Regions from separate parts of the Ralstonia sp. SA306 genome, predicted to be linked through region 1. Evidence: riboswitches for the same ligand, from Rfam matches in the RefSeq annotation. Region 1 holds a riboswitch; the other holds the start of a gene.
The links. A riboswitch is a leader RNA that binds a small molecule or an ion and turns the genes downstream of it on or off. The one in region 1 is predicted to bind glycine.
Positions count from the first base shown of each region.

Region 2: linked by a shared signal. The riboswitch ahead of gcvT (glycine cleavage system aminomethyltransferase GcvT) and the one ahead of M1D44_RS21585 (D-amino acid dehydrogenase) in region 1 are both predicted to bind glycine.

Region 1 is NZ_CP096452.1:1,109,952-1,115,872, reverse strand. Features, by position in the region: gene M1D44_RS21595 (bifunctional sugar phosphate isomerase/epimerase/4-hydroxyphenylpyruvate dioxygenase family protein) at 1-144, shown strand, start outside; gene M1D44_RS21590 (porin) at 266-1,330, shown strand; gene M1D44_RS21585 (D-amino acid dehydrogenase) at 1,388-2,641, opposite strand; glycine riboswitch at 2,787-2,892, opposite strand; gene eutC (ethanolamine ammonia-lyase subunit EutC) at 2,957-3,748, opposite strand; gene M1D44_RS21575 (ethanolamine ammonia-lyase subunit EutB) at 3,769-5,151, opposite strand; gene chrA (chromate efflux transporter) at 5,277-5,921, shown strand, end outside.
Region 2 is NZ_CP096451.1:3,322,666-3,328,586, reverse strand. Features, by position in the region: gene M1D44_RS15735 (ESPR-type extended signal peptide-containing protein) at 132-2,138, shown strand; gene M1D44_RS15730 (hypothetical protein) at 2,322-2,648, shown strand; glycine riboswitch at 3,049-3,146, shown strand; glycine riboswitch at 3,159-3,288, shown strand; gene gcvT (glycine cleavage system aminomethyltransferase GcvT) at 3,417-4,544, shown strand; gene gcvH (glycine cleavage system protein GcvH) at 4,592-4,972, shown strand; gene gcvP (aminomethyl-transferring glycine dehydrogenase) at 5,040-5,921, shown strand, end outside.

The DNA of each region.
Region 1 (5,921 bases):
TACACCGAGCCCTTTCGCGAGCGCTTCTTCTTCGAGCTTGTCCAGCGCAACGGCTACCTGGGCTACGGCGCAGCAAACGCTGCCGTGCGCATGGCTGTGCAGGCACAACTGAGCCGCGGCACCACCACTTCGGCTGACCACTGAGACACGAGAATTTTTGCGCTCACGGTTGTGCGGCCGTGGGTGCTATCCACGCAACACCACGGCTGCGCGTGCGGCCGTCGCACATCCATACCCATCACACCAAAGAGGAGACAAGGGAGCCATGAACAAGACAATGATTGCCGCACTGGTGCTCGGAGCCACGAGCCTGCCAGCGGCAGCGCAAACCGCAGGCGGTGTCACGCTCTACGGGCTGATCGACACCACCATCCGCTACAGCACGCACGAAAATGCGGCGGGCAGCAGCAATCTGCAGATGATGGACGGCGTGCTGACCGGTAGCCGCTGGGGCTTGCGCGGCACGGAAGACCTGGGCGGCGGCACCAAGGCCATGTTCATCCTGGAATCGGGCTTCTTCCCCGATACCGGCGGCAGCCAGCAGGGCGGGCGCCTGTTCGGACGCACCGCGGTGGTCGGCCTCGAAGGCGACTACGGCAAGCTTTACCTCGGTCGGCAATACACGCTGGCGCACGAGGTCTTGTCTTCGTACGAGGCGATGGCGTTTGCCAACAACTCCATCGTTGGCTATCAGGGCGGCAACTACACCGGCCTGCGCTACGACAACACGGTCAAATACATCAAGTCGTTCGGCGGGCTGCAGCTTGCGGGCGCCTGGACCTTTGGCGAGGCTGCGGGCAGCTTCAGCAAGAGTTCGGCTGGCGCCGGCTCGATCGTCTACAGCATGGGGTCGGCTGAAGTGGGCGCGGTGTACCAGGTCACGCGCGATGTGTCATCGGCGTTCTTCGGCGCGGTGCCGGCGGCGCTCGCCAGCAAGCAGACGGTCTGGGGTTTTGGCGGCAAGCTCGATACCTCGATTGCCACGTGGTACCTGGGCTATACAAACAGCCGCCTCGACGTGGCCGACTACAAGAACCAGGCCGCCTATGTGGGCGCGAAAGTACCGATCTCCGGCGCACTGAGTTTCATCGGCACCGTGCAGTACGACTGGATGAAGCACCTCGATGCCAGCGGCAAGCGCCTGACCACCGCCGGTATGCTCGACTACGCTCTCAGCAAGCGCACTGACGTCTACGCCGAAGTTGATTACACCCGCCTGCAAGGCGCCTGGATTGCGCTGAACAGCGCGGCCACGTTCAACAACTCGGGCAACACGTATGGCAACAACTCGCGCCTGGGCGTCATGCTGGGCGTGCGGCACAAGTTCTGATCGCTTTGATCATGAAAAAGCCCGCCAGAGCCTCGGCGGGCTTTTTCTTTGTTGCGATCAATGCACTGGGCAGTCGCGCGCGATCACGTCACCCACCATTGCGGCGGTGGCGCCGGATAGCGTCCAACCCAGATGCCCGTGGCCTGTGTTGTAGAACACGCGCCCATGCCGCCCACGGCCGACGCGCGGCATCATGTCCGGCATCATCGGGCGCAAGCCCGCCCACGGCACCACGCGCGACGTGCCAATCGCAAAGTTGCGGCGCGTCCAGGCCACCAGGGGTTCGATGCGATCCGCGCGGATATCGCGGTTGTAACCGTTGAACTCGGCCGTGCCGGCCACGCGGAAGCGGCCGGTGCCAAGTCGGCTGGTCACGATCTTCGCGCTCTCATCGAGCAGGCTGACCCACGGCGCGCCTTGCATGCTGGCTTCATCGTCCAGGTGCACCGTGATGGAATACCCCTTGACCGGATACACGTTGATGCGATCGCCAACCATTTGTGCGATATGCCGGCTGCCCACGCCCGCGCACACGACCATCGCGTCGGCGGCAAGGTCCTGCACGACGTTCGCCTCGCTGGTGGAAAGGCGGTCATCCAGCGTGGTTTGCAGCAGGAGACGAACGCCGTGCTCTGTGGTTTGCACATCGCGCACGTCCACACCTTGCAGGAAGCGCACGCCGCGCTTTTCGCAGGCCTGCGCGAGGCCGCGCGTGAACTTGTGGATGTCGCCGGTGGCGTCGGACTCGGTGAAATAACCGCCGTAGTAGTTGCCCCGCAGTGTGGGCTCGATGGCGGCAATGTCTTCCGGGCTCACGGCGTGGCGCTCAAGCCCCCCGGCGATGAGCAGGGCGTTGGCCTTGCCTGCGGCCGCAAAGCTCGCCTTGTCGTGATAGACGTGCAGAATGCCGCGCTTCTGCAGGTCGAAATCGATCTGCTCCCGTTCGGCCATCGCAAACAGATGCTTGCGGGCCTCGATGGCCATGCGCGTGGTTTCGATAGTGTTGCGGCGGTAGTGCGCGATGCTGGCCACGAACTCGCCGATCCACGAATACTTATGCCAGGACGGCTTGGGATTGAGCAGGAGCGGGGCGTCGTTGCGCAGCATCCATTTGATGCCCTTGAGCAGCGTGCCGGTGCTGTTCCAGACTTCAGCGTTGCTGGCGGAAAGCTGCCCGCCGTTGGCGAACGAGGTTTCCATGGCCGGATACAAGTGGCGGTCGAGCACCGTGACCTGATAGCCGAGTTGCGAGAGCGTGTAAGCAGTGGTGACGCCGGATATACCGGCGCCGACGATGACGATGTGCGTCATGGCGGTCCCTATGGAGTGATGTCATGACCGGACGATCCGGTCGGCTCACCCCATCTGTCTTGGGACCTGAGAGCTTGGGCGCCAGCAGCGGTGGCGCCTTCCCCTTCGGTGGGCGCACGCATGCACGCCTCTCTCCAGATTCGCAGTCGACGCCACAGTCCTTTTGCCTGAGAGTTTCCGGGGTGGTTGCTCCATCGGCGCCGGGCGTTGCGCGTGTGTGCGTTGAGCCCGGTCTCTCCTGCGGCGTGTTGCAGCTGTCGTTGGTGCGTCAGCCGCGCCTGCGTGCTGCCGGTGTGGGCAGCGGGACGGAGTGTGTCACGGGTTGTGACGTTCGGCAAGTCGGGCTGTCCCGGGGGCAACGGATGGCGTGTCGTCCTTCAGGTCCACGCCACTGCGGCCGAGCGCCAGCGCGCCTTTGAGCAGGAACACCAGCCGGGCCGCTGCCTGGTCATAGGTCAGGCCAGCCGGCCGAACATTCGAGATGCAGTTACGCTGCGCATCGGAGCACCCAACGCGCGGCGCGTAGGTCAGGTAAGTGCCTAGGCTGTCTGGCGAGCTCAACCCGGGCCGCTCACCGATCAGCATCACCACCTGCCGCGCGCCAAGCAGCGAACCGATCTCATCGCCCAGCGCCACACGAGACTGCGCGGCGATGACCACGGGGCCGATCGACCAGTCGCGCGGCAGACGCTCGCGCACGCAGCACAGGAGCGGCATGCCGTGGCTTTGCGCCGCCAATGCGGAAAGCCCGTCAGCAATCACAAAGACAACGTCGAAGGGTTGCGCTGGCCGCAACGCGCCGAGTTTTGCGCGGCTGGCATCGTCAAGCCGGCGGCCAAGATCGGGACGGCGCAGATACTGGGCGCGATCGGCTGCCGCGCTGTGCACGGTCAACGCCGTGAAGCCCGCCTGTTCAAGCGCGGCCGCCACTGCAGCGATATCGAGCGGCAAGTGCACGGCATCGCGCGCCTGGGCATGCGCCACGCCAAACGCGAGCACGGCGTCGGTCGTCTGGCTGTTGCCGGCGCGGCCCAGCGCAATACGTGCGTCGGTAAAGGCACGCAGGTGTGTCCACGGATTCGGTTGAACGAGCGTGTGTTTCGGCATGTGCGGATATCCAACGGGGTTCACAGCGCGTGGGCCAACCGCAGCAGCGGCTGCTGCGCCGTGGCGTCTTGCAGGCGCCCAGCGGTGTCGACAATACCCATGCTTTGCAGCCACGCCTCAAACTCCGGCGCCGGCCGCAGGCCCAGCGTGTCGCGCAGATAGAGTGCGTCATGAAACGACGTGCTCTGGTAGTTCAGCATGATGTCGTCGGCGCCCGGCACGCCCATGATGAAGTGGATGCCGGCCACGCCAAACAGGGTGAGCAGCGTATCCATGTCGTCCTGATCGGCTTCGGCGTGGTTGGTGTAGCACACGTCGCAACCCATCGGCAGGCCCATGAGCTTGCCGCAGAAGTGGTCTTCCAATCCGGCGCGGATGATCTGCTTGCCGTCGTAGAGATACTCCGGCCCGATAAAACCGACCACCGTGTTGACCAGCAACGGCGAGAACGCCCGCGCCACCGCATAAGCACGCGCCTCCATGGTTTGCTGATCGACGCCGTGATGCGCATTGGCCGACAACGCGCTGCCCTGGCCGGTCTCGAAATACATCACGTTATTGCCGACCGTACCGCGCTCAAGGCCCCGCGCGGCGTCATGCGCCTCGGCCAGCAAGGCAAGGCTGATGCCGAATCCCGCGTTGGCCTGTTCGCTGCCCGCCACCGACTGAAATACCAAGTCCACCGGCGCGCCCTGGTCAATGGCGCGCAGTGTGTTCGTCACGTGGGTCAGCACGCACGACTGCGTGGGAATGGCGTAGCGATTGCGCAGTTCATCGACCAATTGCAGCAGCGAGACGATCGCGCCGAGATTATCGCCCGCAGGGTTGATGCCGATGGTCGCATCGCCGCAGCCATAGAGCAGGCCATCGATGATCGACGCGGCAATACCTTTGGGGTCGTCCGTCGGGTGGTTGGGTTGGAGCCGGACCGACAACCGGCCGGGCAGCCCGATGGTGTTGCGAAAGCGCGTGACCACGCGGCACTTGCGGGCGACGGCGATCAGATCCTGATTGCGCATCAGCTTGCTGACCGCGGCAGCCATTTCGGGCGTGATACCGGGCGCGACGTTTGCCAGTGTCTGGCTGTCCGTCTCATGCAGGAGCAGCCAGTTACGAAATTCGCCCACCGTCAGCGAGGCAATCGGCTGGAAGGCCCGCGCGTCGTGCCGATCAAGAATCAGGCGCGTGACCTCGTCTTTCTCATAAGGCACCAGCGCTTCGTTAAGGAACGCCGACAGCGGCACGTCTGCCAGCGCCATGCGCGCGGCCATGCGTTCGCCTTCGCTGGCAGCGGCCAGGCCCGCCAGATAGTCGCCGGAACGCGCCGGGCTGGCTTTGGCCAGGAGCGTCTTGAGATCGTTGAACACATAGCGCTGCGCGCCAATGGTCTGAGCGAAGTGCATGATGGGATACGCGGAAGAGTCCAATGACGGTGACGGCGGTGTCTATCCTGCCACTTTAGTTGCCTTACATGCCACGGCGGCAATGTTCTAATACGCGTTTCCCAAACATCGATCTCTCCCCGCCAATGACCGCATCCGCCACACCGTCCCGCACACATCAAGCGGGCTCTGCCATGGAAGTGCTGGCGGTCTTTCTCAAGCTGGGTCTCACCAGTTTCGGTGGGCCGGTGGCACATATCGGCTACTTCCGGCGCGAGTTCGTGGAGCGCCGCCGCTGGCTGGACGACGCAACGTTCACGGACCTCGTGGGCCTGTGCCAGTTTCTTCCCGGGCCTGCCAGCAGCCAGGTGGGATTCTCCGTCGGGCTGCTTCGGGCGGGGTGGCGCGGCGGGTTAGCAGCATGGTGCGGCTTTACGCTGCCTTCCGTCTTGTTGCTGCTGGCCTTTGCGATGCTCGCGCCGAGCCTGGGCGGCCCGATTGGCGCGGGCCTGATCCACGGTTTGAAGCTGGTTGCCGTTGCGGTAGTGGCACAGGCCGTGTGGGACATGGCACGCAAGCTCTGTCCTGACTGGCAGCGCGCAGGTATCGCGCTGATCAGCATCGCCGTGCTCAGCGCGTTGACAACCGTATACGCGCAACTGGTCGTGATCGTGCTCGGCGCCATGCTCGGGCTGGCGTTGTGCAGATCGTCCCGTCAGGCGAGTGGTGGTCCGAGGGCGGAGCAGGGGGCTGCATTCCGCGTGTCCCACGTGGCGAGCATCGTCTGCATG
Region 2 (5,921 bases), on a different replicon from region 1:
ATTCCATCGCTTATTGCGATGCGCACGAAAATCAACAGAACTTGCCCCTTGATTTCTACAGACTCTGCGCCGGCTGATCCGCGGCACGGATCAGTACCGGATTCCGTTTCTTATTTCGCAGGGTAATTGACATGAACAAGGCATATCGCGTCGTTTTCAACAAAGCGATTGGCGTATGGATGGCAGTTTCGGAAATCGCGCGTGGGCGTGGCAAGGGACGTCCTGTTGTGCGGGCTGCGGTTTCTGCGCTGATCGCGGGCACGGTATTGCTTTCTGCGCCTGGGGCGATGGCGCAAACGCTGATCGAGCAGCCGGACGCTGGAGGGCCGATCAATATTGGCAGCGGTGTGACCGGAGGTTCGGTCAATTTCTCTAATTTAGCGGGACAAAACCGTCGCCTGACGGGCGTTCAAAATGGTATCGGTACAACCGATGCCGTGACCGTCAACCAGCTCAACGGTGCGCTTACCGCACTCGGTGGCGGTGCTCGTATCAATAGCGTGACGGGTGCCGTTGTTGCGCCGACCTACACACTGGGTGCGGACAGCACGGGAAGCACGACGTACTCAACCGTGGGCGGCGCGCTCGGCAATCTCGACGATCGTATCAAGGGTAATGCTGCCAGTATCGTCACCAACGCCAACAACATCACCAACCTCACCAACGGCACGGCCGGCATGGTCCAGCAGGCTGGGGCTGGCACTGAGATCAGCGTAGCGAAAGACACCGATGGTGATGCTGTGAACTTCGCCGGCAAGGACGTGGACGGCAACGCCATCACGCGCAAGCTGACCAACGTCACCGCTGGTACGGCAGACACCGACGCCGTGAACGTCCATCAGCTCAAGAACGCCGGCCTGATCGGCGACGACGGCAGCGTCGGCAACGCCGTCATCTATGACGATGCCACCAAATCCAGCGTGACGCTGAACAAGGGTGGCGATGCGGTGCAACTGGGTAACGTCGCCGACGGTAAGGTGGAAGCCGATAGCAAGGATGCCGTCAACGGTGGCCAACTCAATGACGTCAAGTCCGTGGCCGATAACGCGGCCAGCTTGGCCAGCAATTCCGTGCAATACGACGCAGGCGGCACAAGCGTGACGCTCCAGGGCGCAGGCACGGGGCCGGTGCAGGTCAAGAACGTGGCCGAAGGTACGGATGACACCGATGCCGTGAACGTACGCCAGCTCAAGAACACCGGTCTGGTCCGCGACGACGGCAGCATCGCAAACGTGGTCGTGTACGACGATGCCACCAAATCTAGCGTGACGCTGAACAAGGGTGGCGATGCGGTGAAGCTGAGCAACGTAGCAAATGGCGTGGCTGACAACGACGCTGTGAACTTCAGCCAGCTCAACAGTGTTGGCAGCGCCTTGGGCGGCGGTGCCGGGTTCAACAACGGTGTGTGGACGCCCCCGATGTATTCGTTCACGGACAAGACCGTGCATAACAACGTGGGTGATGCGCTCGCGAACCTCGACGGCCGCGTCAACAAGCTGGAGGGTGCCACGAGCGATGGCGGCGGCGCGGAAAATCCTCGGTTTGTCGGTAGCGGCGGCAGCGGTGACCCGGCAACGAAGGAGGAAGCCGCAGCAACCGGCAACTACTCCACAGCATCGGGCGCCAACGCCGTTGCCAGCGGTGCAAATTCCACGGCGACCGGTGCCAATGCCGTCGCGTCGGCAGACAATGCTGTCGCAGTGGGTGCTCACTCGGTGGCCGATCGCGCCAACAGCGTGTCGGTCGGCTCCGTTGGCAACGAGCGCTCCATCACCAACGTTGCAGAAGGCACGCAAGCTACGGACGCCGTTAACAAGGCACAGCTCGATCGCGTGGACAACAAGGTGGCCGATGTGCAACAAGGTCTGGGGAACGTGCAGAACCAAGTCAATCAGGTCGACACCAAGGTCAATCGCGTGGGTGCAATGAGTGCCGCCATGTCGACCATGATGGCCAGCGCTGCCGGCCTGCAAACCGATAACCGCATGGCCATCGGCACCGGGGTGTACCGCGGCCAAGCAGCACTCGCGATCGGCTACCAGCGCAAGATCGGCTCGCGCGCCACGGTCACCATCGGCGGCTCCACGGCAGGCGGCAGTGAGTACAACGTTGGGGTCGGCGCTGGCTTCGGCTGGTAAGTCAACCACGTTGAGCGGCTGAAGGTAAGCGCCGGCACCACATTCGTTTGCGCCCCCCGGCCTTCTGCGCCGCGTTACACGGCTTACGTGTGGTTACACGAAGACCGTAAGCGCGTCGGCAACGCGATTCGTTATAGGCAGGACAGCGGCTGAATCAGTCGGCCGCCCACCGGAGAAACCACCATGAACCGCATCGTCAAAGCCCTGGCCGTTACCGCCGTCGCCCTGTCCGCCACCACCGGCGCCTTCGCCCAGACGCAGTGGCAAAAAGACCACCCGCGCCGCGCCGAGGTCAACCACCGCCTCGCCAACCAGAACAAGCGCATCCACAACGAAGTGAAGGAAGGCGAGATCACCAAGGGCCAAGCGCGCCAGCTGCACCGAGAAGACCATCAGATTCGCCAGGAAGAGCGCGACATGGCGGCTCAGAATGGCGGTGCCATCACCAAGCAGGAGCAGCGCACGCTGAACCAGCAGGAAAACCAGGTCAGCCGCCAGATTGGCAAGTAAGTCACAGCAAGACCAACCAACACCCGCACTCCGGCCACACCCTTGGGGCTTGGCGATCTCGCCAGCGCCCCGAAGCTGTGGCCGTTGTCTTTGGTCTTTGGCCTTTGACGTACCAGCCCTAGATGGCGCCTTGAATTTCTGTTGCAGAGAGGAAAGAGGAAGGGAAACTGTCTGAGCGAAGCGAGTTTTTCCCTTCCCCTCTCTGCGACATAAATTCAAGGGGAAGTCGCCATCTCGGGCGCGCCTTTCTTTTGCCTACTTTTCTTTGGCAAGACAAAGAAAAGTGAGTCAGCCCCGGCAGGGGATGAAACGAGGGATGGACCAAAAGCATCAAGCCAGCCCTCCTCCAAAAAGCCGCCGCCCCCCAATTGACAATCCCATCCCCCTTCCGTAAATTCCGCTCATCCATCCGGGAGAGCGTGCCCGCCGTACACGGCAAGGCGCCGCCGAAGGGGTAGCACCCGAAAACTCTCAGGCATCCAGGACCGGGCGGATCGGCGGACATGCGTCCGACCGCACTCTGGAGAGCTGGCGCCGCACGAACCACAGCGGGCGCCCACCGAAGGGGCTCACGGACCGGCGCGTACCGCAGTACGCGCTGCTTCGCAATCTCTCAGGTACCAAGGACAGAGGGGCCATCTGCGCAGCTTGATGATCTTCATGGCGTCACCATGAGGAACCAGGCTGCGCGGGTGGCCTTTTTGCTTTTCTGGTCCCCGTTCAATGCGCCGCGCCCGGCCACGGCGGCGTAATCAGCCGAGAGATTCCATGACGCTCCAACACACGCCGCTCAATGCCATCCACCGCTCGCTGGGCGCCCGCATGGTCGACTTTGGCGGCTGGGACATGCCCGTCAACTACGGCTCCCAGATTGAAGAACACCACGCCGTGCGCCAAGACGCCGGCATCTTCGATGTCTCGCACATGTGCGTGGTCGACCTCACCGGCGCGCGTGTCCGCGACTTCCTGCGTGGGCTGCTCGCCAACAACGTCGATAAGCTGCAGACGCCCGGCAAGGCGCTCTACAGCTGCATGCTCAACCCCAAGGGCGGCGTGATCGACGATCTGATCGTCTACTTCTTCCGCGAAGACTGGTTCCGCCTGGTAGTGAACGCCGGTACCGCACCGACGGACCTGGAGTGGATCGTCGCGCAGAACGCCGCCGCCGGCACCGACGTGACGATCACGCCGCGCCGCTCCGACAACAACGGTGGCGCCGAGCCGCTGGGCATCCTGGCCGTGCAAGGCCCGAATGCGCGCGCCAAGACGTACGCCGCGCTCCCCGGCACGCAGGCCGTGGGCGAAGCGCTCAAGCCGTTCAACGCCGGCTTCGCCACCGTCGAGCACGTCGGCGAGATCATGGTTGCGCGCACCGGCTACACGGGTGAAGACGGTTTCGAACTGATCGTGCCGGCCGCGCAGATCGCCGGTGTGTGGGAGCGCCTGCTGCAAGCAGGCGTACGCCCGGCCGGCCTGGGCGCACGCGACACGCTGCGCCTGGAAGCGGGCATGAACCTCTACGGCCAAGACATGGACGAGCACGTCTCGCCGCTCGACGCCGGCCTCGCGTGGACGGTGGACCTGCAAAGCGAACGCGACTTCACCGGCAAGGCCGCGCTGCAAGCCGGCGGCCAGCGCGAACAGTTCGTCGGCCTGATCCTGCGCGACAAGGGCGGCGTGCTGCGCGCCCATCAGAAGGTCATCACCGCTGCCGGTGACGGCGAGATCACCAGCGGCACGTTCAGCCCGAGCCTGTCGCTCTCCATTGCACTGGCGCGCCTGCCCAAGGACGTGGCCGTCGGCACCGACGTGCAGGTCGAAATTCGCGACCGCAAGTTGACCGCGACTGTGGTTAAACTGCCGTTCGTGCGCAATGGCAAGGCGCTGGTCAGTTGAACACCGAATCCGCATCCCCCAATACCAATCTTCCGGAGAAACCTTTCATGAGCAACGTCCCCGCCGATCTGAAGTACACCGAACACGACGAGTGGATCCGCGTTGAAGCCGACGGCACGCTGACCATCGGCATCACCGACTACGCGCAGGACGCGCTCGGCGACATCGTCTTCCTGGAGCTGCCGGACGCTGGTCGCGCCGTCGCCAAGGACGAGGCGATTGCCGTGGTCGAATCGGTCAAGGCCGCCTCCGACATCTACGCCCCCGTGTCGGGCGAGATCATCGCCAACAACGCCGACGCCGCAGGCGCGCCCGAGTCGGTCAACGCCGGCGCCTACGACGCATGGCTGTTCAAGATCAAGCCGACCAACGCCGACGATGTGAACGCGCTGATGTCGGCCGAGCAGTACGCCGCCAAGATCGGCTAAGCCGGTCACCGAAGCCGATGTGCCTGACCCGCACATCGGCGCTCTGCATGAATTTCGAGCCCTTGCCATGAACGCTCCGCACCCCGCTTCCTCGGCGCTTGCTGCCGAACGCCCCACCCTCGCCGCCCTGGAGGCGTGCGACGCCTTCGCGCACCGCCACATCGGCCCGTCGCCGGAAGAGCAAGCGCAGATGCTTGCTGCGCTCGGCTTTGATAGCCGCGCCAAGCTGATCGACGCCGTGATTCCGCCGGCCATCCGCCGCCAGGACGGCATGCCGCTGGGTGAATTCACACAGCCGCTGACCGAAGAGGCGGCGCTGGCCAAGCTGCGCGGCATCGCCGGGCAGAACCGCGTGGTCAAGAGCCTGATCGGCCAGGGTTACTACGGCACGCACACGCCGGGCGTCATCCTGCGCAACATCCTCGAGAACCCCGCCTGGTACACGGCCTACACGCCGTACCAGCCAGAAATCTCGCAGGGCCGCCTGGAGGCGATGCTGAACTTCCAGCAGATGGTGATCGACCTGACCGCGATGGACATCGCCAACGCGTCGATGCTGGACGAAGCGACGGCCGCTGCCGAGGCGATGACGCTGCTGCAGCGCATTGGCAAATCGAAGTCGACCGTGTTCTTTGTGGCGGACGACGTGCTCCCGCAAACGCTGGAAGTCGTGCGCACGCGCGCCGAGCCGATCGGCGTGCAGGTGGTGACCGGCCCGGCAGCCGACGCCGCCAAGCACGACGCGTTCGGCGTGCTGCTGCAATACCCGGGCGCCAACGGTGCGCTGCTGGGCGATCTGGCGACGTACCAGGCGCTGACCGATGCCGTGCACGCTGCCGGCGGCTTGGTCGTTGCGGCTGCCGACCTGCTGGCGCTCACGCTGCTGGCTGCGCCGGGCGAATGGGGTGCCGACGTCGTGATCGGCAACACGCAGCGCTTTGGCGTGCCG